Regions from separate parts of the Solwaraspora sp. WMMB335 genome, predicted to be linked through region 3. Evidence: riboswitches for the same ligand, from Rfam matches in the RefSeq annotation. Region 3 holds a riboswitch; each other region holds the start of a gene.
What was found. Region 3 has a riboswitch for cobalamin ahead of cobN (cobaltochelatase subunit CobN). Riboswitches for the same ligand answer to the same signal wherever they lie in the genome.

Region 1: another riboswitch for cobalamin. It lies ahead of ACN27F_RS33465 (ribonucleoside-diphosphate reductase subunit alpha); the one in region 3 lies ahead of cobN (cobaltochelatase subunit CobN).
Region 2: another riboswitch for cobalamin. It lies ahead of metE (5-methyltetrahydropteroyltriglutamate--homocysteine S-methyltransferase); the one in region 3 lies ahead of cobN (cobaltochelatase subunit CobN).

The regions. Positions count from the first base shown of each region.
Region 1 covers NZ_JBMHMF010000001.1:7,827,707-7,835,534, forward strand. Annotated here, with positions in the region: gene ACN27F_RS33465 (ribonucleoside-diphosphate reductase subunit alpha) at 1-1,239, opposite strand, end outside; cobalamin riboswitch at 1,380-1,587, opposite strand; gene ACN27F_RS33470 (ATP-binding protein) at 1,906-4,287, shown strand; gene ACN27F_RS33475 (hypothetical protein) at 4,471-5,697, shown strand; gene ACN27F_RS33480 (tryptophan halogenase family protein) at 5,684-7,318, shown strand; gene ACN27F_RS33485 (FAD/NAD(P)-binding protein) at 7,308-7,828, shown strand, end outside.
Region 2 covers NZ_JBMHMF010000001.1:7,818,748-7,826,575, forward strand. Annotated here, with positions in the region: gene ACN27F_RS33435 (MmgE/PrpD family protein) at 1-1,131, opposite strand, end outside; gene ACN27F_RS33440 (short-chain fatty acyl-CoA regulator family protein) at 1,298-2,707, shown strand; gene ACN27F_RS33445 (hypothetical protein) at 2,945-3,247, shown strand; gene ACN27F_RS33450 (MerR family transcriptional regulator) at 3,276-4,025, shown strand; gene metE (5-methyltetrahydropteroyltriglutamate--homocysteine S-methyltransferase) at 4,079-6,316, opposite strand; cobalamin riboswitch at 6,431-6,642, opposite strand; gene ACN27F_RS33460 (ribonucleotide-diphosphate reductase subunit beta) at 6,696-7,673, opposite strand; gene ACN27F_RS33465 (ribonucleoside-diphosphate reductase subunit alpha) at 7,745-7,828, opposite strand, start outside.
Region 3 covers NZ_JBMHMF010000001.1:465,651-473,478, reverse strand. Annotated here, with positions in the region: gene cobN (cobaltochelatase subunit CobN) at 1-1,424, opposite strand, end outside; cobalamin riboswitch at 1,482-1,609, opposite strand; gene cobG (precorrin-3B synthase) at 1,727-3,085, shown strand; gene ACN27F_RS02035 (precorrin-8X methylmutase) at 3,082-3,723, shown strand; gene ACN27F_RS02030 (precorrin-2 C(20)-methyltransferase) at 3,720-5,264, shown strand; gene ACN27F_RS02025 (cobalt-precorrin-6A reductase) at 5,239-6,024, opposite strand; gene cobM (precorrin-4 C(11)-methyltransferase) at 6,021-6,764, opposite strand; gene cbiE (precorrin-6y C5,15-methyltransferase (decarboxylating) subunit CbiE) at 6,761-7,828, opposite strand, start outside.

The DNA of each region.
Region 1 (7,828 bases), 7.4 Mb from region 3:
CCGCCCGTACAGTTCCCGGGCCTTGACCGTCCGGATCGCCTTCTTCTCGGCCGTCCGGTACGCCTCGTCGAACGCCGCACCGAACAGATCGGGCAACTCGGGCGCGTCGGACGGGTCGACCAGGGACCAGTCGCCGTCCGCCTCGACCCGGCGCATGAACTCGTCCGGGATCCAGTTGGCGAGGTTCAGGTTGTGCGTGCGCCGGGCGTCCTCGCCGGTGTTGTCCCGCAGCTCCAGGAACTCCTCGACGTCGGGATGCCACGGCTCCAGGTAGACACAGGCCGCGCCCTTGCGGCGACCACCCTGGTTGACCGCCGCCACCCCGGCGTCGAGCGTCTTGAGGAACGGCACGATGCCGTTGGACTTGCCGTTCGTACCCCGGATCAGCGCACCTCGACCGCGCACCCGGGACCAGGAGATGCCGATCCCGCCGGAGAACTTCGACAGCTTCGCCACCTGGTGGTACCGCTCGTAGATGGAGTCGAGCTCGTCGCGGGGGGAGTCGACCAGGAAGCAGGAGGACATCTGGGTGTGCCGGGTGCCCGAGTTGAACAGCGTCGGTGAGCTGGGCAGGTACGCCAGGCTGGACATCAGCTGGTAAAAGGCGATCGCCTCACCCGGGGTCTGCGACAGTCCGCACGCTACTCGCAACAGCCAGTACTGTGGCGTCTCCACCACCAGGCGGGACCGCGGATGCCGCAGCAGGTACCGGTCGGCGACCGTACGCAGCCCGAAGTACTCGAATCGGCGGTCACCGTCGAGGTCGACGGCGTCGTCGAGTTTGCGGGCGTTGCGGGCCACGAACGCGGCGGTGTCGTCGCCGATCAGTCCGAGCTCGTGGCCGTACCGGATCGACTGACTGAAACTCGCCACCTGCTGCCCGCGGACCTCCTTGTCCACGTACGCGGCCAGCAGCCGGGCCGCCAGCTTCGAGTACTGCGGCTCCTCGCCGATCAGCTCCGCCGCCGTCTGGATCGACAGCTTGTCCAACTCGGCGGTGGTGGCTCCGTCGTACAGGCCGCTGATCGTCTTGGTCGCCACCCGCAGCGGATCGACCTCGGCCAGGTCGGCGACCCAGCGCTCGACCGCTTTGACGATCTTGTTGACGTCCACCGGTTCGGTGTCGCCGTTACGCTTGCGAACCTGCATCACCTGCCGGCGTTGCTCCGACGCCGGCTGCGGTCCTACCCGTTGCGGCACCGGCTGAGCCGGCGCGACCTGTTCACGCGTCGTGGTCATGTCCCCCTCCTCATGCCTGTTCACCAAGGTCGGACAGGCACGCAGGGCGACGCCACCGGACCACGCGCTGGCGGGCGACCCGCCAGCGTCGGCCGGCTGATGGCGTCGGCCGTCCCGCGCGACCTCCGACCACCGCACGCGACGCGTACGGCGCGCTGGCAGGTCTTCGGACTCGTGGGCGTCGTAGCGTGCCTACTGGCCGTCGCTTCCCAGGCCCTGCCGGGCCCAGTGCTGTATGACGGCGGTCGTTCCCACTCACCGCTGCGGGGCAGTCCCGGACTCGCACCGGGTTCCCTCTTGCCTCGACTGCCGTGGAGCGGCAATCGAACCAGCTGCGGGTAACACCATATATGGGTGCGACGGAGAGATGGCAACACCAAATGCTGTGTCGGCGTGTCGCGGCGCTGAGTCACCCGAAGCTTGCCTCGGGTGACCGACGGATCGTGCGGGACCGGCGGGGACGGCAACCGCAATCGACCGGCGGGGACGGCAACCGCAATCGAAGGGCCGAACGATTCGACCGTGCGCCCAAGTATGTTCCGCGTTACGTAATCTGCCCGTTCTGTCACCGTCGTGTGGTCCGGGTAACGGTTCGAATATCGGCCAACTCCGGCGCGGGTGGTCGCGGCACCAGCAAGCGGGAAGTCCGACGTGAGGAGCTGCGTTGTGACGGAACGGACCTGCGAGATGTGCGGTGCCACGCTGGCGCCCGCCGCCGACGCCGGCAGACCGGCCCGATACTGCTCGAACGCCTGTCGTCAGCGGGCCTTCCGACGTCGCAGCCGCCCGGGTCCGAGGACCGCCGCCGGATCGACGGCCCACCCCAACCGGTTCGTCGGCCGCCGCCGCGAGATGAGCCTGTTGCGGCAACGGATGCCGGCAGCTCAGCTGGTCACCATCATCGGACCGGCAGGTGTCGGCAAGACCCGAATGGCGCAGGAGTTCGTCAAGTCGCTGCGTGGCCGGCAGATCCACTTCGTCCTGCTGGACTCGGTGCGGCGGCCGGGGCAGGTGCTCGCCGCGGTCGGCGCCGCGCTCGGCGTGGATGGCAGGCGGCAGCCGCTGCTGGACGCGATCGTCGACCGGCTGTCCGTCCGGCGCTGCCTGTTGGTGCTGGACAACTGCGAGCATCTCGCGGTCGCGTGCGCCGAGCTGACCGAACTGCTACTGGCGCGATGCGCCGGGCTGCGGATACTGGCCACGAGCCGGGAACCGCTCGGCTTTCGCGGTGAGGTGCCGCTGCGGCTCGGGGTCCTGTCGCTACCGAAACCGGGGCAGGGGCGTGGCAAGGCCGCCGTCGTCGGTGCGGACGCGGTCCGCCTGTTCGTGGACCGGGCGCGGGCCGGCGATCCGGAGTTCACGGTGACGGAACAGAACGCCGCGTTGGTGGCGGAGATCTGTTGCCGGCTGGACGGGTTGCCGTTGGCCATCGAACTGGCCGCCCGTCAGGTCGGTGCCGTACCGCTGGCCGACGTCCTCGCGGGCCTGACCGACCAGCTCAGCCTGCTGGCCGGGGACGTACCCACCGGTCCGGCACGCCATCGGGAGCTACGAGCGGCGATCGCCTGGAGCTATCGCCTGCTGACCGCCGCCGAGCGGCGGGTCTTTCGCCGGATCTGCGGGCTGGAAAGCGATTTCGACCCGGCGATGGCCGCCGTGGTGGCCGGTTCGGCGACCCCGGTCCTGCCGGTGTTGCTGTCGCTGGAAGCGAAATCGCTGGTGCAGCGGGTATCGGCTGGCGAGGAGCCCGATGAGCTGAGATTCCGACTGCTCAACACCGTCCGTGACTTCGGTCTCGACCGGCTGGCCGCCCGAGGCGAACTGCCGGAGGTTCGCGACCGGCTGGCCGGGCAGCTCGCGAGGATCGCGGCTCCGACGGCCAGTAGCCTGTTCTTCGGTGGACCCGCGTCCGTCGCGATCCTGCGGGAGCGTGACAACCTGCTCGTCGCGGTCGAACACACCGCGAGCAGCTCCGACGAACGGCACACGATCCTCGCGGTCGCGTTGGCCAGGATGTGGTGGCACCTGCACCAGAACGCCGACGGGGTCGGGGTGCTTCGACGGGCGATCGAGCTCGACTCGGGGCGGACGACCGCGCACCACTGCGACGCGCTGTCCACCCTGGCCTGGTTGACCACGCTGCAACACGACTATCCGGGCGCGCTACGGCTGGCGGTCGACGCCGTCCGGATCGCCACGCACCGTGCGGTACCCAGCCAGATGACCCGAGCCCTGGACATCCTCGGCCGTATCCACCTGTTCAGGGACGAGTTCGAGCTGGCGATCGAGGCGTATCGCGGTTGTGTGCGCCACGCGGTCGCGCACGAACGACCGATGTGCCTGCGCAACCTCGCGTGGGCCCTGGTGCTGGCCGGTGCCCGGGACGAGGCGAAGGTCCTGGTCGGACAGGCGTTGACGGCCACGGAGGCGCTCTCCCTGCGGATGCGGGGTGCCCTGCTGCACACCTCCGGACTGCTGCATCTGATGGACGGCGAGGTGGCAGCGGCGGAGTCGGCGTTCGTGTCGTCGCTCAAAGCGACGTCGGGGCACGGGTACTACGCGGCGTACAGCCTGGAGGCCATGGCGCTGGTAGCGGCGCGGCGCGGCGACGACTACCGGGCGTCCGTTCTGTTCGCGGGGGCCGCCGCCGGTCGTGCGGCGCTCGGCCTCGACGTGGAACCGGCCTGGCTGCGACGGGTCGAGCCGGTGCGGGACGCGGTCGCGAAGGCACTCGGCGCGGCGAAGGCGGTCGCGTCGGTGACGTACGGCGTCAACCTGACGCCCGATCATCTTGTGGCGCACGCACTCGACGGGCACGCGCGTGCCGAGACGGCACCGCCGACGCACCGGCTGTCGCAGCTCACCGGTCGGGAGCAGGAGGTTGCCGCGCTGGTCGCGGCCGGCCTGACCAACGCGCAGATCGCGCGGCGGCTCCGTGTCTCGGCGAGCACGGTGAAGACCCACCTGGCCGGTATCCGCAGCAAACTCGATCTGCGTTCGCGCACGCAGATCGCGGTCTGGTACATCGCTGTCGTGCAGGTTTCGTAACGCTCATCCACAATGACGCCGCACGGGGGATGCCGCCACGTCACGCACTGAGGAAGATAAATGCATCGAGCGCGACGCGCGACGATGCTGGTGAGATCGCCAGGTGCCCGCAACCGCGCCGGGCAGAAACGTCATCGATTGTTTTCCCACTAGTTGCCGTCACGGCGGACGAAAAGGAATGCAATGACCTCGCGGGAGATCCTGGATGGGGAATCGGACAGACTACTGGACCGGCGGGCGGCGGCCTGCCCACGTGCGCTGAGCATCTACTCGCTGACCACCGCTGCCGGCCGGGCCCGCGAGCTGTTCGAGGCGCTGGCCGCGAGCCGGCCGGTGCACTGGGACCCGTACGTGGCCGCGTGGCTGGTCTGCGGCCCGGCCGAGGCGCAGGCGGCGCTCTCCGACGACCGGTTCTCGTCGCACCGGGCCGCCTACACCGAAGATGACGCGCCGGCCGACGGGCAGCCGGACCTCACCGACGTCGCCGCCCGGATGCTGCTCCTCAAGGACGGAGTCGAACACCTGCGACTGAAGAAGGTCGTACAGTCCGTGCTGTCGTCGCGGCGGATCAAGGCGCTGGAACCGTGGATGCGCGAACTCGCCGCCGAACTGCTGCCGCGGGCAGCGGGCACGCTGGACTTCGCCGGTGCGGTCGCACAACGGTTCCCGTTGCTGGTCGCGGCGAAGCTCATCGGCATCCCCGAGAAGGACCTACCGATGGTGCTCGCCGGCTCCGACGCGATGACCGAGATCGTCAGCGGGCTGCACCCGACCACGGCGCAGGAGGTGCGCCGCAAGGCCCACGTGCTCTACGAGTACGCCCTGGAGCTGGTGCGCGAGCGCCGCGAGCGTCCTCGTGACGACGGCGCCGGGGCGTTCGTCGCCGCAGCCGACGCGGCGGGCGGGTTCGACGACGCGGACATCGCGTCGAACCTCGTCATGCTCATCGCCTCGGCCCACCAGACCATGCCGGGTCTACTCACCCTGACGCTGCAGGACGCGTTGAGCAGACCGGGCACGCCGATCCCGTCCGTCGCCGCCGCGCTCGCGCACGTGACCCCGTCGCGATTCGTCGGCCGGATCGCCACCGCCCAGGTGGAACTCGGCGGTTGCCTGATCGAGCCCGGCGACGCCGTCGTCGTCGTGCTCGCCGCCGCGAACTGGTCGCTGAGTTCCACCGAACCGCTGCGGCACCTGGCCTTCGGCTACGGCCGACACCGGTGCGCCGGTGCCGCCATGGCCGAACTGGAGGCGACGGTGATGTTCGACCGGCTCGCCGAGGTCCACCCCGTCGCCGTGACCGCCGAACCGGCACCGCTCAACGACAACGTCAACCTTCCCGCGCTCACCAGTCTGCCGATCCGGCTGCCCGCCGCCGAACCCGAGGACGAACACCGTGCACATCCATGACAACCACGCGCACAGCGCTGCGGACGACACCGGCAACAGGATCAACAAGGTGGTCATTCTCGGCGGGGGCACCGCAGGTTGGATGACCGCCGCGTACCTCGGCAAGGCGCTGCAGGGAACGACGTCGATCACGGTCCTGGAGGCACCCGCGGTACCCCGGATCGGCGTCGGCGAGGCGACCATCCCGAACCTGCAGACCGCGTTCTTCGACTTCCTCGGCGTACCCGAGGAAAAGTGGATGCGGGAGTGCAACGCCAGCTTCAAATCAGCGATCAAGTTCGTGAACTGGCGCAGCCCAGGCATCGGGGAGCCGACCCCACGCCGACTGGTGAACGGCAAGCAGGACTACTTCTACCATGCGTTCGGGGTGCTGCCGAACCACGACCAGGTCCCGTTGTCGCACTACTGGTTCAACGACTACTACCACGGCCGCACCGATCTGGACTTCACGTACGCCTGCTTCCGTGAGCCGCCGGCGATGGACGCGTTGAAGTCGCCACGCTGGCTCGACGGCCGGCGCGCGACCCGTTACGCCTGGCACTTCGACGCGAACCTCGTCGCGGACTACCTGCGCCGGTTCTCCGTACAGAAGCAGGGCGTACAGTACATCAGCGACCAGATGACCGACGTCGTCCAGGACGAGCGGGGGTTCGTCACCGCGCTGCGGACCAGCGGCGGCCTGACGATCGAGGGCGACCTGTTCGTCGACTGCTCGGGCTTTCGGGGCCTGCTGATCAACCAGGCACTGGCGGAGCCGTTCATCGACATGAGTGATCATCTACTCAACGACAGCGCGGTCGCCACCGCTGTGCCGCATGACGACGCGGTACACGGTGTGGAGCCGTTCACCTCGGCGATCGCCATGTCGTCCGGGTGGACGTGGAAGATCCCGATGCTCGGCCGATTCGGCACTGGCTATGTCTATTCCAGCCGATTCGCCGGTGAGGACGAGGCGGTGAACGAGTTCAGCGCGTTGTGGGGACTGGACCCGACGAACACCGACTTCAACCGGATCCGGTTCCGCGTCGGCCGCAACCGGCGTACCTGGGTCAAGAACGTGGTCAGCATCGGCCTGTCGTCCTGCTTTCTGGAACCCCTTGAGTCGACCGGAATCTACTTCATCACCGGCGCGATCTTCCAGCTGGCCAAGAACTTTCCGGACCGTCGGTTCGATCCGGTGCTGATCGAGCAGTTCAACAAGGAAATCGAGCGGATGTTCGACGACTGCCGAGACTTCATCCAGGCACACTTCTACTTCTCCCCGCGCACCGACACCCCGTTCTGGAAGGCGAACAAGGATCTTCACCTGGCCGACGCGATCAAGGAGAAGATCGAGATGTACCGGGCCGGCATGGTGGTCAACATGCCGGTGACCGACGAGGACAGCTACTACACCAACTTCGAAGCGGAGTTCCGCAACTTCTGGACCAACAACAACTACTACTGCGTGCTCGCCGGGCTCGGCGTCCTGCCGGACCGGCCGCTGCCGTCGTTGGCGTACCGGCCGGGTTCGGTCGCGGCCGCCCGGCCACTGCTCGCCGACATGCGCAAGCAGCAGACGGAACTGGTGGCGTCACTGCCCACGACGTACGAGTACCTGAAGCAGTTCCATGGCCGGTGACCGGATCGCGGTGGTGGGGGCGGGCGCGGCCGGGACGAGCGTGCTGGACACCCTTGCCCGGTCCGTCGCACCGACGGCCGGGACCGAGGTGACCGTGTTCGACCACACCGGACGGTTTGGTCCTGGCCGGGCCTACCGGCCCTGCGGCGGGACGGCGTTGGTGAACCTGCCCGCGACCAGGATGTCGCTGCGTCCCGACGACGCTCGACACTTCCAGCACTGGTTGGCGGGTGGCCGGCTCGGCACCGACCACCCGGAGTTCGTCCCGCGTGAGCTGTACGGGCGCTATCTCACCGAGGCGTTCGCGGCGGCGGCCGAGCGACTGCGGGCACGAACGGTGGCTTCCCGGGTGGTCGCGATCGATCGATCGGCCGGCGAATTCCGGGTACGCACCGCCGATGCAGACGTGTTCCACGCCGACGCCGTGTTCCTGTGCGTCGGCACCGCTGAGCCGACCGACGCCTACTCCCTGGCCGGGACGGCGGGTTACCTGCCGGATCCGTACCCGCT
Region 2 (7,828 bases), 7.4 Mb from region 3:
CGGGCGGTACGAGTCGACATGGTGCCAGGCGCCGTCCTGCAACGCCACTGCCAGGATGTAGGGGATCGAGTGATCCAGCGTCTCCCGGCTCGCGGTCGGGTCGTACTTCTGCGGGTCGTTCGCGCCCGAGCCGATGACGAAGTGGGTGTGGTGGCTGGTGTGCAGCACCACTGACTCGACGCGGTCGACGCCGGCGGAGGTGTCGATTCCGGGAAGCTTGTCGCGCATCGCGCGGGCGAGGTCGATCAGCGCCTGCGCCTGGTACTCGGCGGAGTGTTCCTTGGTGTAGGTGCGCAGGATGGCGCGTAACGGCTCGCCAGCTGCCGGCAGCGGTACCGTGTACGTGGCCTCGGGCCCGTCCAGCAGCCAGGCGATGAAGCCGTCCTCGCCCTCGTAGATCGGGGCCGGTGCGGCCTCGCCTCGCATCGCCCGGTCGACGGCCTCGATCGCTGCCTTGCCCGCGAACGCCGGCGCGAACGCCTTCCACGAGGAGATGTCGCCCTTGCGGGACTGTCGGGTCGCCGTGGTGGTGTGCACGGCCTGGCCGATCGCCTGGTAAACCACCTCGGTCGGCAGTCCCAGCAGGGCGCCCAGTCCGCTGGCCGTGGCCGCGCTCAGGTGCGCCACATGGTCGATCTTGTGCTTGTGCAGGCATATTCCGGTCACCAGAGCCACCTGTACCTCGTAGGCGACCAGCACGCCGCGCAGCAGGTCCGCGCCGGTGGCACCGGTGTGCTGGGCGACAGCGAGCAGCGGTGGAATGTTGTCGCCCGGATGGGAGTAGTCCGCGGCCAGGTAGGTGTCGTGGAAGTCCAACTCACGTACTGCCGTGCCGTTCGCCCAGGCGGCCCATTCCGGGGACACCCGTAGCGCGGGATCGGTGCCGAAGACCGACGCGCCGGGCACGGCGCCGTGTGGGCGAGCCTGCGCCCGGGCCACCGCCACCGGGCGTCGTGACACCGATGCGACCGCCACCGCCGCGTTGTCGATGACCCGGTTGACAGCCATGTCCACCGCCTCGGCGTCCAGCGGCGCGCCGACGGTGGCCAGTTCGGCCAGCCGCCAGGCCAACTGCCGGTCGCGGGGCAGCCGCTGCGCGCTGGGCGAGACACGGACGAGATGATCGATCAACGGGACTCCTCAAGCTTCGCCGTCACCCTGCCAGGCTCACGCGCCGGGACGGCCTGCGTAAAGATCTGGAAGTTGTGTACTTCTCACTGCGCCACCGGCAAACCTGCAATTCTTGCAAACCTTGTAAGTGTTATGTTCGCAACGCGGCTCGGGTGCGGAGGTGACGATGGCCGTCGGAAGAAAGCTGTACGCGCATGCCAAGCTGCGCCGGCTCCGTCGCGAGCACGGTCTGACCCAGGCCGAACTCGCCCGCCGCCTCGACATCTCCACCAGTTACCTGAACCAGATCGAGAACAGTCAGCGCACGCTGACCGCCGCCGTCCTGCTGCGCTTGGCGGAAGTTCTCGGCGTCGATCCCGAGTACTTCGCCGACACCGACGCCGAACGGCTCGGCGCCGACGTGCGCACGGCGCTGGCCGATGAGGCCAGCGCCGTGACCGTCGACCCGGTGGAGGCTGCCGAACTCGTCCGTGACCACCCCCTGGTCGCGCGAGCCCTGGTCGCCCTGCATCAGCGCTACCAGGACGCCGCCGCCCGGGTCGCCGCCCTCGCCGGACCCACCGACGTCCCGCCCGGCCTCGGCGAACCGCACGACGTCGTACGTGACTTCTTTTACGAGCACTACAACTACTTCGATCAGCTGGACACCGCTGCCGAACAGCTCGCCGGTCGGCTCCGGCTGTCACCCAGGCGGGCGACCGAGATTCTCAGTCTTCACCTGTTCGACCAGTACGGCGTCCGGGTAGCGATCTCCGCCCCGGTCGCTGCGGCCGAGATGCGGCGATTCGATCCGGAAACCCGCGTACTTCATCTGGCCGCCAACTACACCGATGGGCAACGGGCCTTCCAACTCGCCACCCAACTGGCGTTTCTTGCGCACAGCGACCTGATCACCGAACTGGCGGCCGGTGTCGGCCACGGCCCGGCCACCGCCCTGGCCCGCATCGGACTCGGCAACTACTACGCCGGTGCACTGCTCATGCCGTACGGCGATTTCCACCAATCGGCGGAGGACCTCCGTTACGACGTCGAGTTGCTCGCCGGACACTACGGGGTCAGCTTCGAGACCGCCTGCCATCGGCTCAGCACCCTGCAACGCCCGACTCGCCGGGGCGTGCCGTTGTCCTTTCTGCGTGTCGACCGCGCCGGCAACATCTCCAAGCGTCAGTCCGCGACCGATTTCCACTTCTCCCGTCTTGGTGGCACCTGCCCACTGTGGATCATCTACGAGGCGTTCACGTGTCCCGGGCGGATCCTCACCCAGGTAGCCGAGATGCCCGACGGCAAGAGATACTTCTGGCTCGCCCGCACCGTCGTTCACGGTGGTCGGGGTCACCACAGCCCACGCAGCGTCTTCGCGGTCGCCCTCGGCTGCGAACTGCGGCACTCCCATCGCCTGGTCTACAGCGACAGCATCGCCGTGGACGACCCGCGTACGGCTACCCCGATCGGCCTGGGCTGCCGAATCTGCGAGCGTCGTGACTGCGCCCAACGTGCCCGGCCCCCCGCAGCCGGCCGATTGGTCATCGATGAGAACCGGCGTACGGTCATTCCCTACGCCGTGGACCGGCGATAGCCGATCATCCGGCCCCTGCCCGATTCGCGTGGCGGCGCCTGTCGACGGCAACAGGCCGGAAACAGGTCCCGGTCGACGGGCGCTATCCTGGCTCCGCAGCCGGTCCGCCGTGGCATTCAGGCATGGCGGCGTGAGAGGGAGGGGCGGGTTGGCGATCGGCGGTGCCACCATGTACGCGGCCGCGCCCGATCACTCGCGCCTTCTGCCGAGTCGCCACCGCTCGCGGAAGGGACTGAGGTGAACCCGTCACCGACCGACCGGAATCCGGAGTCCACGGCTGACCAGGTGGTGCCGGTGGCCGACTACGAGCGCCTCACCGCCGCTCGACGTCAACTCGGCGCGCGTGGAGCCCGGCTCCGCGGCCTGACGCACCAGGCACGGGTGCTGACCGGGCTGGTCGCGGAGATCGAGCAGGTTCTCGCCGAGACGCCGGCCCGCTACGCGTCGTCCGGAGCTACCGATAGACGGATCAGTGGCCCGGTGCGTTCTTCGCCCTCTCCGGCGACGCGGCGAACCACGCCGCCTCAACCGACGCCGTGATCTCCCACCGTGCCGACGGTGAACGACGATATCACCGACGACACTGCGGAGCTGGCACCAGCGGTACGGGCTCGGACCCAGCGGTCATCAGGCCGGCCGGCACCGCCGCTACACCTCACACGACGTCGCCGTGCTGACGCTGATGGCCCGGTTGACCGCGCATGGCCTGCCCGCTGCGGAGGCCGCGCAGCGGGCCCGCCGGGAAGCGGCCATCCCCTCGGTCGAACATCCACGTGGCGACCGCAGTACCCACACCGTGGCCCGCGGGCTCGCCCGGGCCGCCCGCCGCCTGGACGTGTTGAGCGTACGAGAGGCACTGATCCTGTCGGTCAGCACCTATGGGGTGTTGCACACCTGGCACACCCTGGTCGGTCCGGCCTTCACCCAGATCAGCCGTGCCCGGTACAGCGAGCCGCGCAAGACGCTCGCCCGCCGCGTTCTCGCCCGCTGCCTGACCGAGACCTTCGCCATGGTGCCTCGGCCACCAGCCGGTTCCCCGGTGCGGGTTCTGCTCGTCGCCGTCGACCATCGGCGCGACACCGTGGCTCTCGACGCCTTGGCCGCCGCCGTCGTGGTGTGGAGTCACGCCTGGAGTCCAGGCGTCTGCGACCTGCTCACGGCGCTCACCGGCACGCCGGGCTGGCGGCCGACGATCATCGCTGGCGGACAGGGCTGGCCACCGCACGGCGGCCCATCGCCGACGCCGACGGTGGCCTGCCGCAACCTCGCCTCCGCCGTGGCTACCGTCGCCAGGCTCGCCGGCGATCGCGCGGGCTGAGCGGACCGCCGGACGGACCCCGGCCACAGCGGGGCCCGTCCGGCGCGGCATCGTCAGCGTTCACGTACCTCGGCTGCGGCCGCGACGAGGTGCCGCAGCGACGCCTCGACCTCGGAGTAGCCGCGGGTCTTGAGACCGCAGTCCGGATTGACCCACAACCGTCGGGCCGGGACCGCCGCGACGGCGCGGCGCAGCGCCTCGACCACCTCGTCGTGCGGGGGCACCCGTGGCGAATGGATGTCCCACACCCCGGGGCCGACCCCACGGCGGTACCCGATCGCGGCGAGATCGTCGAGGACCTCCATTTTCGAGCGGGACGCCTCGATGCTGGTCACATCGGCGTCGAGGGCGTCGATCGCGGTGATCACCTCGGCGAACTCGGAGTAGCACAGGTGGGTGTGGATCTGCGTGTCTTCGGCTACCCCGCTGGTGGCCAGGCGGAACGCTGCCACGGCCCAGTCCAGGTACGCCTTCTGGTCGATCTTGCGTAGCGGTAGGGTCTCCCGCAGCGCGGGTTCGTCGACCTGGATGACCGTGATTCCGGCGGCTTCCAGGTCGTGGCACTCGTCGCGAAGGGCGAGCGCGACCTGGTCGGCGGTGTCCGCGAGAGGCTGGTCGACGCGGACGAACGACCAGGCCAGAATGGTGACCGGGCCGGTGAGCATACCCTTGACGGGCCTGCTGGTCAGCGACTGGGCGTAGGTGGACCAGTCGACCGTCATCGGTGCCTTGCGGGCCACGTCACCGTAGATGATCGGCGGGCGCACGCAGCGGGAACCGTACGACTGCACCCAGCCGTGCTCGGTGGCGGCGAACCCGTCGAGTTGCTCGCCGAAGTACTGGACCATGTCGTTGCGTTCCGGCTCGCCGTGCACGAGCACGTCCAGGCCCAGCTGCTCCTGCAGGCGGATGACGTGCGCGACCTCGTCGCGCATCCGTTGGACGTAGCCGGCCTCGTCGAGGGTGCCGGCCCGGTACGCGGCGCGGGCCTTGCGCAGCTCGACGGTCTGCGGGAACGAACCGATCGTGGTGGTCGGCAGCTCCGGCAGCCCTAACCGCTCCTGCTGCCGGGCCGACCGCGACGGGTAGTCGCCGCGCTGGCGGTCGATGGGACGCAGCGCCGCGAGGCGTTCGCGTACGCCGTCGTGTCGCCACCGCGCCGGCGCGGTGGGCAGCGGCGCGGGCAGCTGTGTGGTGCCGTCGCGGAGCGCGCGGCCGAGCAGGACGACCTCGTCCACCTTCTGCCGGGCGAACGCGAGCCGCCCATGCAGCTCGGGATCGAGTCGGGTCTCGACGGACAGGTCGACCGGAACGTGCAGCAGCGAGCAGGACGTCGACACCGCGACGTGGTCGGCCAGCCCGGAGACGGTCGCTCCGGTCGCCACCGCGGTGCGCAGATCGGTACGCCAGATGTTGTGTCCGTCGACCAGCCCGGCGACGACGGTCCTGCCGCGCAGCGGGCCGGCGGCGGCGAGCCGGTTGAGGTTGCCCGGCCCCGCGACGAGATCGAGCCCGATCGCCTCGATCGGGGTGTCCAGCAGGGCGGGCAGGACGTCGCCGAGTTCGCCGAAGTAGGTGGCGACGAAGATCTGCGGCCGCTTCGAGACCCCACCGAGCCGGGTGTACGCTCGGCGCAGGGCGTCGATCTCGCTCGGGCTGCGGTCGGCGACGTAGCCGGGCTCGTCCAGTTGCACCCAGGCAACACCCGCGTCGGCCAGCGCGGCGAGGATCTCGGCGTACGTCTCGACCAGGTCGTCGAGGCGGGCGAACGGATCGTCGCCCTTGGCCAGCAGCAGGAAGGTGGCCGGCCCGACCAGCACCGGTCGCGTGGTGACGCCCAGATCGAGGGCTTCGGCGTACTCACGTAGCGGCTTCGCCGGGTTGGCCGAAAAGGTGGTGCCCGGCACGATTTCCGGTACCAGGTAGTGGTAGTTGGTGTCGAACCACTTCGTCAGTTCCAACGCGGGCTCGGTGTCGACGCCGCGGGCCATGGCGAAGTACGTGTCCAGCTCGGACAGACCGAGGCGGGTGAACCGGTCGGGGACCGCGCCGACGGCGACGGCGGTGTCAAGGACCTGGTCGTAGTAGGAGAACGTGTTCGACGGAATGGCGTCGAGCCGGGCGTTGCGCAGGATCTGCCAGACCTCGGCGCGCAGCGCGGCGGCCGTGGCCTCCAGCGTGTCGGCGTCGACGGTACCGGCCCAGTAGGCCTCGACGGCCTTCTTCAGCTCGCGGTTGGCGCCGATGCGCGGGTACCCGAGCACGGTGCTCTGACCGAATGCGGTACTCACCACAGAGTCCTTCCCTCGAAGTGCCCGGCGGGCAGGGGAAGGCGGGAGGAAGACAGGCGATGCCGCTGGCTTCCGCCCTGGTCCTCCCGAGAGACCGCCGGCGGCGCACGCCGGGCGGTGTGCGCAGCGCTGGCAGGTCTTCGGACTCGTGGGCGTGACACAGGTCGCCTACTGGCCGTCGCTTCCCAGACCTCGCGGTCCAGTGCTTCGTTGACGGCGGTCGTTCCCACTCACCGCTGCGGGGCAGTCCCGGTCTCGCACCGGGTTCCCTCTTACGACGTCCCTGCCCTGATGGGGCGGGACGAACCAGCACCACCCGCCATCGTACGGGCCCGACCCCCGGATTCGGGCGAGGGCGTCCGAGGTACGGGACAGCCGATCAGAAGTCGTCGTCGAAGCTGACCGAGCCGGTCACCCCGACCTGGTACGCCGAGACCCGTCGCTCGAAGAAGTTCGACAACTCCTGCACGTCCTGCAGCTCCATGAAGGCGAACGGGTTCTTTGACCCGTACACCGGCTCGATGCCGAGCACGGCCAGCCGCCGGTCCGCGACGTGCTGTAGGTACTCCCGCATGTCGGCCAGCGACATCCCGGAGACGCCCTGCTCGAGCAGATCCGCGGCGAACTGGACCTCGCATTCGACCGCCTCGGCGAGCATCTGCGTGACCTGCCGTTCCATCTCGGCGTCGAACAGGTCCGGTTCTTCGCGGCGTACCGTGTCGACCACGTCGAAGGCGAACGCCATGTGCATCGACTCGTCGCGGAACACCCAGTTGGTGCCCGACGCGAGTCCGTGCAGCAGCCCTCGTGAACGCAGGAAGTACACGTACGCGAACGCGCCGTAGAAGAACAGCCCTTCGATACAGGCGGCGAAGCAGATCAGGTTGAGCAGGAACGCCCGCCGGTCGTCGCGGGTGCGCAGCTCCCGCAGCTCGAAGATCGAGTCGATCCACTTGAAGCAGAACTCGGCCTTGCGGGCGATCGAGGGAATGTTCTCCACTGCGGCGAACGCGGCGAAACGCTCCTTTTCGTCCGGCACGTAGGTGTCGAGCAGGTTCAGGTAGAACTGAACGTGCACCGCCTCCTCGAACAGTTGCCGGGACAGGTAGAGCCGGCCCTCCGGGGAGTTGACGTGCTGGTAGAGGTTGAGCACCAGGTTGTTGGCGACGATGGTGTCACCGGTGGCGAAGAACGCCACGAGCCGGGAGACCAGGTGCTGTTCCGCCGGCGTCAGCTTGGCCAGATCGGCCAGGTCGGAGTGCAGGTCCACCTCCTCGACGGTCCAGGTGTTCTTGATCGCGTCGCGGAACCGGTCGAAGAACTGCGGGTAGCGCATCGGTCGCAGGGTCAGATCCATGCCGGGGTCGAGCAGCAGGTGCCGGGTACCCGCGCTGGCGCTGGTGGTCGTGCCGGCTTCGGAAACGGTGGTCACTGGCAGGCCTCACAACTTTCGGGGTTTTCCAGGGAACAGGCCAACGCCTCATCGGCACGTACCGGGAGTTCGTCACGTAC
Region 3 (7,828 bases):
ACCATCAGCACGACGTTGCCGGCCCGCAGCGCGGCCAGCACGATCTCCCCGTCCCGGTGGCGGGAGCGGTCCACGTACAGCTCGCCCGGTGGCGGGCCCCAGTGCCGCTGCACCTGTGCGCGCAGCTCAGCGGGAAACTCGGCGTACCAGCGGCGGTACTCGGCGGCCGGCACCCGGACCGGGTTGCCGGCCAACTGTTCCTCGGTGAGCCAGTCCGGGTCCTGCCCGCCGGCGGCGATCAGTGCGTGCATCAGCGCGTCGCTGTCGCCGTCGACCAGCCCCGGCAGAGCGTGCGGGCCATCGGTCGGGCCGACGTCGTAGCCGTCGTCGCGCAGTGTCCGCAGCAGCGCGAGCACGCTGGCCGGAGTGTCCAACCCGACCGCGTTGCCGATCCGGGCGTGCTTGGTCGGGTACGCCGACAGCAGCACCGCGATCCGCTTGGCCGCTGGCGGGACGTGGCGCAGCGTGGCGTGCCGGACCGCGACGCCGGCCACCCGGGCGGCCCGCTCCGGGTCGGCGACATAGACCGACAGCCCGTCGGCGTCGATCTCCTTGAACGAGAACGGCACGGTGATCAGCCGTCCGTCGAATTCGGGGATGGCGACCTGGGTCGCCGCGTCCAGCGGGGACAGCCCCTCGTCGGTGGCCGCCCAGCCGGCCCGGGAGCCGGTCAGGCACAGACCCTGCAGGATCGGCACGTCCAGCTCGGCGAGCGCGCCGACGTCCCAGGCGTCGTCGTCACCGCCGGCACCGGCGCTCGCCGGGCGGGTCCCGCCGGCCGCGAGGACCGTGACGACCAGCGCGTCGGCGCGACGTAGCGTGGTCAGCAGCTCCGGATCGGGAGTCCGCAGCGAGGCGCAGTAGACGGGCAGCGCGTGGGCACCGGCCTGCTCGATCGCGGTGCACAGTGCCTCGACGAACCCGGTGTTGCCGGCCAGATGGTGTGCCCGGTAGTAGAGCACCGCGACGGTCGGGCGTTCCGCGTCGGCGGCTGCCGCGGGCCGCTGCAGCACGCCCCAGGCCGGAGCCGGAGCCGGTGCGGCGAAGCCGTGCCCGGTGAGCAGGACCGTGTCGGACAGAAAACGGTGCAGCTCGGCCAGGTTGGCCGGACCGCCGTGGGCCAGGTAGGCGTGCGCCTCGGCGGCGACGCCGGCCGGGACGGTGGACAGCTCCATCAGCGCGGCGTCCGGTGCCTGCTCGCCGCTGAGCACCACCACCGGTGTCGGCCCGGCGAGCAACGTGTCCAGGCCCTCGGCGAAGGCCCGCCGCCCGCCGAGCAGCCGGACCACGACGAGGCCGACGCCGCAGAGCAGGCCGGGCAGGTCGTCGAGATCGAGCCGGGCGGGGTTGGCCAGTCGCCAATCGGCGCCGCTGGCCCGCCCACTCAGCAAGTCGGTATCCGAAGTGGACAGCAAAAGCATCATCGGACGCCCGGTCCTCCCTCGGGGTCCGCGCCCCGGGTCGTCGGTCGTGGCGGCCGGAGTCTCCTGGCTCCCGGATCGACGCTCGCCCCGGCCTTCCCGCCCGCATGATCGCGGGCCGTGGCCGTGGATGGGGTCCGCTTCTCGGTGACAGTGGCGGGACCGCGCCGGACTCACACCGGCTTCCTCCACTCGCCGCCGCACATGGCTACCGACCACTGTCCTGACTCACCGACGCGGCGTCAAGATGTGATCTGACCGCCGTGACGGCGTCGTCACCCCGGGCGGCCCGTAGTATCCGCCGCGTGCCACCGTCACCGCCGTCGCGCCGCGACCTCGCCGTCGGACCGGGCCGCAGCGGACCGGACGCCTGCCCCGGCGCGCTGCAACTGCACCAGGCCGCCGACGGGGCACTGGCCCGGATCCGCTGCCCCGGCGGGCTGCTGACCGCCGCCCAGCTCACCGCACTCACCGAGGCCGCCGGCAGCACCGGCGCCGGGTACCTGGAGCTGACCAGCCGGGCCAACGTACAGCTGCGTGGCCTGTCCGCCGATGCCGCGCGGCTGCTCGTCCCCCGGCTGACCGCGGCCGGCCTGCTGCCGTCGGTCAGCCACGAACGGGTCCGTAACATCGTCGGCTCCCCGCTGTGCGGCGTCGACGCGGTTTCCGTGTGGGACGTACCGGCACAGGTGCGCGCCCTCGACGCGGCGGTCTGTGCCGATCCGCGGCTCGCCCGGCTGTCCGGGCGGTTTCTGTTCGCCGTGGACGACGGACGCGGCGACACCGCCGCCGCCCGACCCGACATCGCCCTGCTGCCCGACGAGTCAGGGCAGGTCACCGTCCTGTTGGCCGGTGCCGACCACGGCGTACGGACCGGTCGGGACACTGCGGTTGCGCTGGCCGTCGCCGCCGCGAACGCCTTCCTCGACGAACAGGTCGGCAGCCAGGACGGCAGCGACGTGGCCGCTTGGCGGCTGGCCGACCTGGCGGAGCCCGTGCTGCGCCGGGTCGGCACCCGCCTCGCCGCCCATCCGGCGGCCCGCCCGACCGGTTCGGACCAGCGCCAGCGTCACCGGTCCGGACCGGGACGGTCGACCGACATGTCGGCCAGGGCCGCGGCCGGCGTTCTGGCCCGGCCCGACGGCGGCTACGGGCTGGCCGTGGTCGTGCCGCTGGGCCGGCTGCGCGTCGAACAGGCCGAGCTGCTGGCCGCCGCCGCTGGCGACAATGGTGGTGCTGGCCACGGTGACCTGCGGCTGACCCCGTGGCGCGCGGTGGTGCTGCCCCGGGTCGCCGACGCCACCGGCTGGGCGCGGCGGCTCGACGCGGCCGGTCTGGTCACCGAACCCGACTCGCCCTGGCTCGGCGTCACCTGCTGCGCCGGCCGGCCGGGCTGCGCCCGCTCGCGGGCCGACGTACGGGCCGACGCCACGGCCGTGCACGCGGCACCGGTCGGGCCCGCGGCACCGGCCGGGCACGCCGGCCGGCTGCCGGTGCACTGGATCGGCTGTGAACGCGGTTGCGGTACTCCCGGCGGTGCGGTGGTGCGGGTCCTCGCCACCGGCGACGGCTACCAGGTCACGACACCTGGTCGGCCCGTGGCGCGGACCGCACCGGGGGCCGGTCTGATCGCCGCCGTGCATACCGCCCGGGAGGCGCCGTGACGGACTACCTCCGCGACGGCGCGGAGATCTACCGGCGCTCGTTCGCCACCATCCGGGCCGAAGCCGACCTGTCCCGCTTCTCCACCGAACAGGCCGGGGTCGCGGTCCGTATGATCCACGCCTGCGGGATGGTGGATCTCGTGGACGACCTGGTCTTCTCTCCGGCGGTGGTGCACGCGGCCCGGACCGCGTTGGCCGCCGGCGCCCCGGTGCTCTGCGACGCCAACATGGTCGCGGCCGGCATCATCCGCCACCGGTTGCCGGCCAACAATCCGGTGCTGTGCACGCTCGCCGACCCCCGGGTGCCCGAACTCGCCCGGCGGCTGGGCACCACCCGCAGCGCCGCCGCCGTGGACCTGTGGGGCGAGCGGCTGACCGGTGCGGTCGTCGCGGTCGGCAACGCGCCGACCGCGCTGTTCCGCCTGCTCGAACTGATTGAGGCCGGGGCGGGGCGGCCGGCCGCGGTGCTCGGCCTGCCGGTCGGCTTCATCGGCGCCGCCGAGTCCAAGCAGGCGCTCGCCGGGCATCCCAGCGGACTCGACCATCTGGTGGTGCGTGGGCGGCGCGGCGGTAGCGCGCTGGCGGCGGCCGCGGTCAACGCGATCGCCAGCGACGACGAGGGACGGGGGCGGCGGTGAACACAGCGGCGACGAGCACAGCGGCGCCCGGCACCGGGCGGCTGTACGGCGTCGGCGTCGGTCCGGGCGATCCGGAACTCGTCACGGTCAAGGCCGCCCGGCTGATCACCGAAGCCGACGTCGTCGTCTACCACAGCGCCCGGCACGGTCGCAGCGTCGCCCGTACGATCGCCGAACCGTACCTGCGGGCCGGGCAGGTCGAAGAGCCGCTGATCTACCCGGTGACCACCGAACCGGTCCCCGGCGACGAGGGCTACCGACCGGTGATGGAGCAGTTCTACGCCGACTGCGCGGCCCGGCTCGCCGCCCACCTCGACGCCGGCCGGTCGGTGGTGGTGCTCGCCGAGGGCGACCCGCTCTTCTACGGCTCCTACATGCACCTGCACAAGCGGCTCGCCGACCGCTACCCGACCGAGGTGGTGCCCGGGGTCACGTCCATGAGCGGTGCCGCCGCCGCGCTGGGCCGGCCGCTGGTCGAGGCCGACGAGGTGCTCACCGTGCTGCCCGGCACGCTGCCCGCCGACCAGCTGTCCCGCCGGCTCGCCGACACCGACGCGGCCGTCGTACTCAAGCTCGGCCGCACCTTTCCGGCCGTGCGTGACGCGCTCGCCGCCGCCGGGCGCCTCGACGACGCCTGGTACGTGGAACGGGCCAGCACGGGAGCCGAACGGGTCGCGCCGCTCGCCGGGGTGGTACCCGACACCGTGCCGTACTTCTCCCTGGCGCTGCTGGCCAGCCGGATCGGTACGGCACCGGCACCGGTGCCGGCCGCGCGCCATGACCCGCGTGGCCCGGGTCAGGTGGTGCTCGTCGGGCTCGGTCCGGCCGGCCGGGACTGGCTCACCCCGCAGGCGCAGGCCGCGCTCGCCGCCGCCGACGACCTGGTCGGGTACGGCCCGTACCTGGACCGGGTGGCACCCAATCCGAGGCAGCGGCGGCACCCGTCCGACAACCGGGCCGAGGCGCAACGGGCCGCCCACGCCCTGGACCTGGCCGCCGCCGGCGCCCGGGTGGCGGTGGTCTCGTCCGGCGATCCGGGGGTGTTCGCGATGGCCACCGCCGTGCTGGAGGCCGCGACCGAACCGCGGTGGCGGCACGTGCCGGTGCGGGTGCTGCCCGGGGTGACCGCCGCGCAGGCGGTGGCCAGCCGGGCCGGGGCGCCGCTCGGGCACGACCACTGCGTGCTGTCCCTGTCGGACCGGCTCAAGCCGTGGCCGGTGATCGAGCGGCGGCTGCTCGCCGCGGCCCGGGCCGATCTGGTCATCGCCATCTACAACCCGGCGTCGCGTACCCGGACCTGGCAGCTGGCCAAGGCACGGGAGCTGCTGTTGGAACACCGGGCGGCGCACACTCCGGTGGTCGTCGGCCGCGACGTCGGCGGCCCCGCCGAGCGGCTGGACGTGGTGGAGTTGGCGAAACTCGATCCGGCCCGGGTCGACATGCGTACGCTGCTGATCGTCGGTTCGTCGACGACCACGATGGTGCCGGGTGCAAACGGCGGCCCGCCGACGGTGTTCACTCCACGGCGCTACCCGCTCTGAGCCGGGCGAGCCAGTGGAGCGCGGCCTCCTCGGTGGCGACCGTGGCGACCGAGGTGGGCGCCGGCGACCGGTCGACCATCAGCACCGGCAGACCCAGCCGGCGGGCGGCGACCAACTTCGCCGCCGTCTGCCGCCCGCCGCTGTCCTTGGTGACCAGGACGTCGATGCGGTGCGTGCGCAGCAGGGCCAGCTCGCCGTCGACGGTGTACGGTCCCCGGTCCAGCAGCAGCACCCGGTCGGCCGGCAGTGGCGCCGCCGCCGGGTCGATCGTGCGGATCAGGAAGAACAGCCCGTCCAGGTGAGCGAAGGCGGCCAGGCTCTGCCGGCCGGTGGTCAGCATCACCCGCCGACCCAGCCCGGGCAGGGCCGCCGCGGCGGTGGCCAGGTCCGCCACCCGGTGCCAGTCGTCGCCCGGCCCGGCGAGCCAGCCGGGACGGCGCAGCACCAGCAGCGGCACCGCCACGTCGGCGCAGGCGGTGAGCGCGGACGCGGAGATCCGGGTAGCGAACGGGTGGGTGGCGTCGACCACCGTGTCGATCCGCTCGGCACGCAGCCAGCGGGCGAGTCCGACCGGCCCGCCGAAGCCGCCGATCCGGGTCTCGCCGGCGGGCAGCCGGGGTCGGGCGACCCGCCCGGCGAGCGAGGTGACCACCCGCCCGCCGGGCGCGGCGGCCAGCCCGGTGGCGAGCGTACCGGCCAGGGCACGTGCCTCGCCGGTACCGCCGAGGATCAGCACCCGCAGTCCGGCCGGGGTGTTCACGGCCGGTACCGGTCGGTGGAGTAGAGGTGGCTGTCCGGGAAACCGGCCGCACCGAGCACCGCGCCGACGATGATCACGGCGGTCCGCACGATGCCGGCGGTGTGCACCTGCTCGGCGATGTCGCCCAGGGTGCCGCGCAGCACCAGCTCGTCGGGGCGGCTGGCCCGGGCCACCACCGCCGCCGGGCAGCCGGGCCCGTAGTGCGGGATCAGGTCGGCCACCACGGCGTCGACACGCTGCACCGCGAGGTGCAGCACCAGCGTCGCCCGACTGGCGCCGAGCGTGGCCAGATCCTCGCCCGGCGGCATCGGGGTCGAACGCGCCGACACCCGGGTGAGGATCACGCTCTGCCCGACCTGCGGGACGGTCAGTTCGCGGCCGAGTGCCGCCGCGGCGGCGGCGAACGCCGGGACCCCGGGCACGATCTGGTACGGCACCCCGGCCGCGTCGAGGTGGCGGATCTGTTCGGCGATCGCGCTCAACACCGACGGGTCGCCCGAGTGCAGCCTGGCCACGTCCAGCCCGGCGCCGTGCGCGGCGAGCATCTCCGCGACGATCTCGTCGAGGGCCAGCCGGGCGGTGTCGACCAGCCGTACCCCGGGCGGGCAGTGGGCCAACAGCTCCGGCGGCACCAGGCTGCCCGCGTACAGGCAGACCGGGCTGGCGGCGAGCACGTCGCGACCGCGTACGGTGATCAGGTCGGCGGCGCCGGGTCCGGCGCCCACGAAGCGGACGGTCACCGGCGGTGCACCACCCACTGGGTGACCGGCATCATCGGACGCCACCCGGTGAACCCGCCGACCGGGGCGGCCCGGCTGATGGTGATCCGGGTCAGCTCGCCGCCGAAGCGGGCGTGCCAGCCGGCGAGCACCGCCTCTGATTCCACGGTCACCGCGTTGACCACCAGCCGCCCGCCGGGGCGCAGCGCGGCCCACACGAGATCGACCAGCCCGTCGGCCGTCACCCCGCCGCCGACGAAGACCGCGTCGGGCGGGTCGAGCCCGGCGAGTGCGCCCGGTGCGGTGCCGGTCACCACCTGTACGCCCGGTACACCGAGCGCGGCGGCGTTGACGGCGATGCGTTGTGCCCGTCGCGGGTGCTTCTCCACGGCTATCGCCCGGCACTGCGGATGGGTACGCGCCCACTCGATCGCGATGCTGCCCGAACCGGCGCCGACGTCCCACAACAGTTGACCGGGCAGCGGCCCGAGCCGGGCCAGGGTGATCGCCCGTACCTCGCGCTTGGTGAGTTGACCGTCGTGCTGGTACGCGTCGTCGGGCAGGCCGGGCACCCGCGGTAGCGGCGCGGTGTCCTGTTCCGCCCGGCAGTGCACGGCCACCACGTTCAGCGGATCGAGCTCGGTCTCGGCCCAGTCCTGGGCGGTGGCGGTGTGCAGCCGCTCCCGCTCGCCGCCGAGCTGTTCCAGCACCATGCACGTGCTGGGGCCGAAGCCGCGTGCGGTGAGCAGCCTGGCGACCTCGCCCGGGGTGTGCGTGCCGGCGCTGAGCACCAGCAGACGCCGCTCCGGCTGGATCCATGGATGGATCAGCTGCACCGGCCGGCCGACCGCGCTGATCACGTCGACCTCCTCGATCGGCCAGCCGAGCCGGGCACAGGCCAGCGAGACCGCCGAGGGATGCGGAACCGCCCGGACCCGGTCGGCACCGAGCAGCCGGACCAGCGTGCCGCCGATGCCGAAATGCATCGGGTCGCCACTGGCCAGTACGACGACATGCTGGCCGCGATACCGGTCGAGCAGTCGCGGCAGGTGGGCCAGCAGCGGGCTCGGCCAGGCCACGGTGAC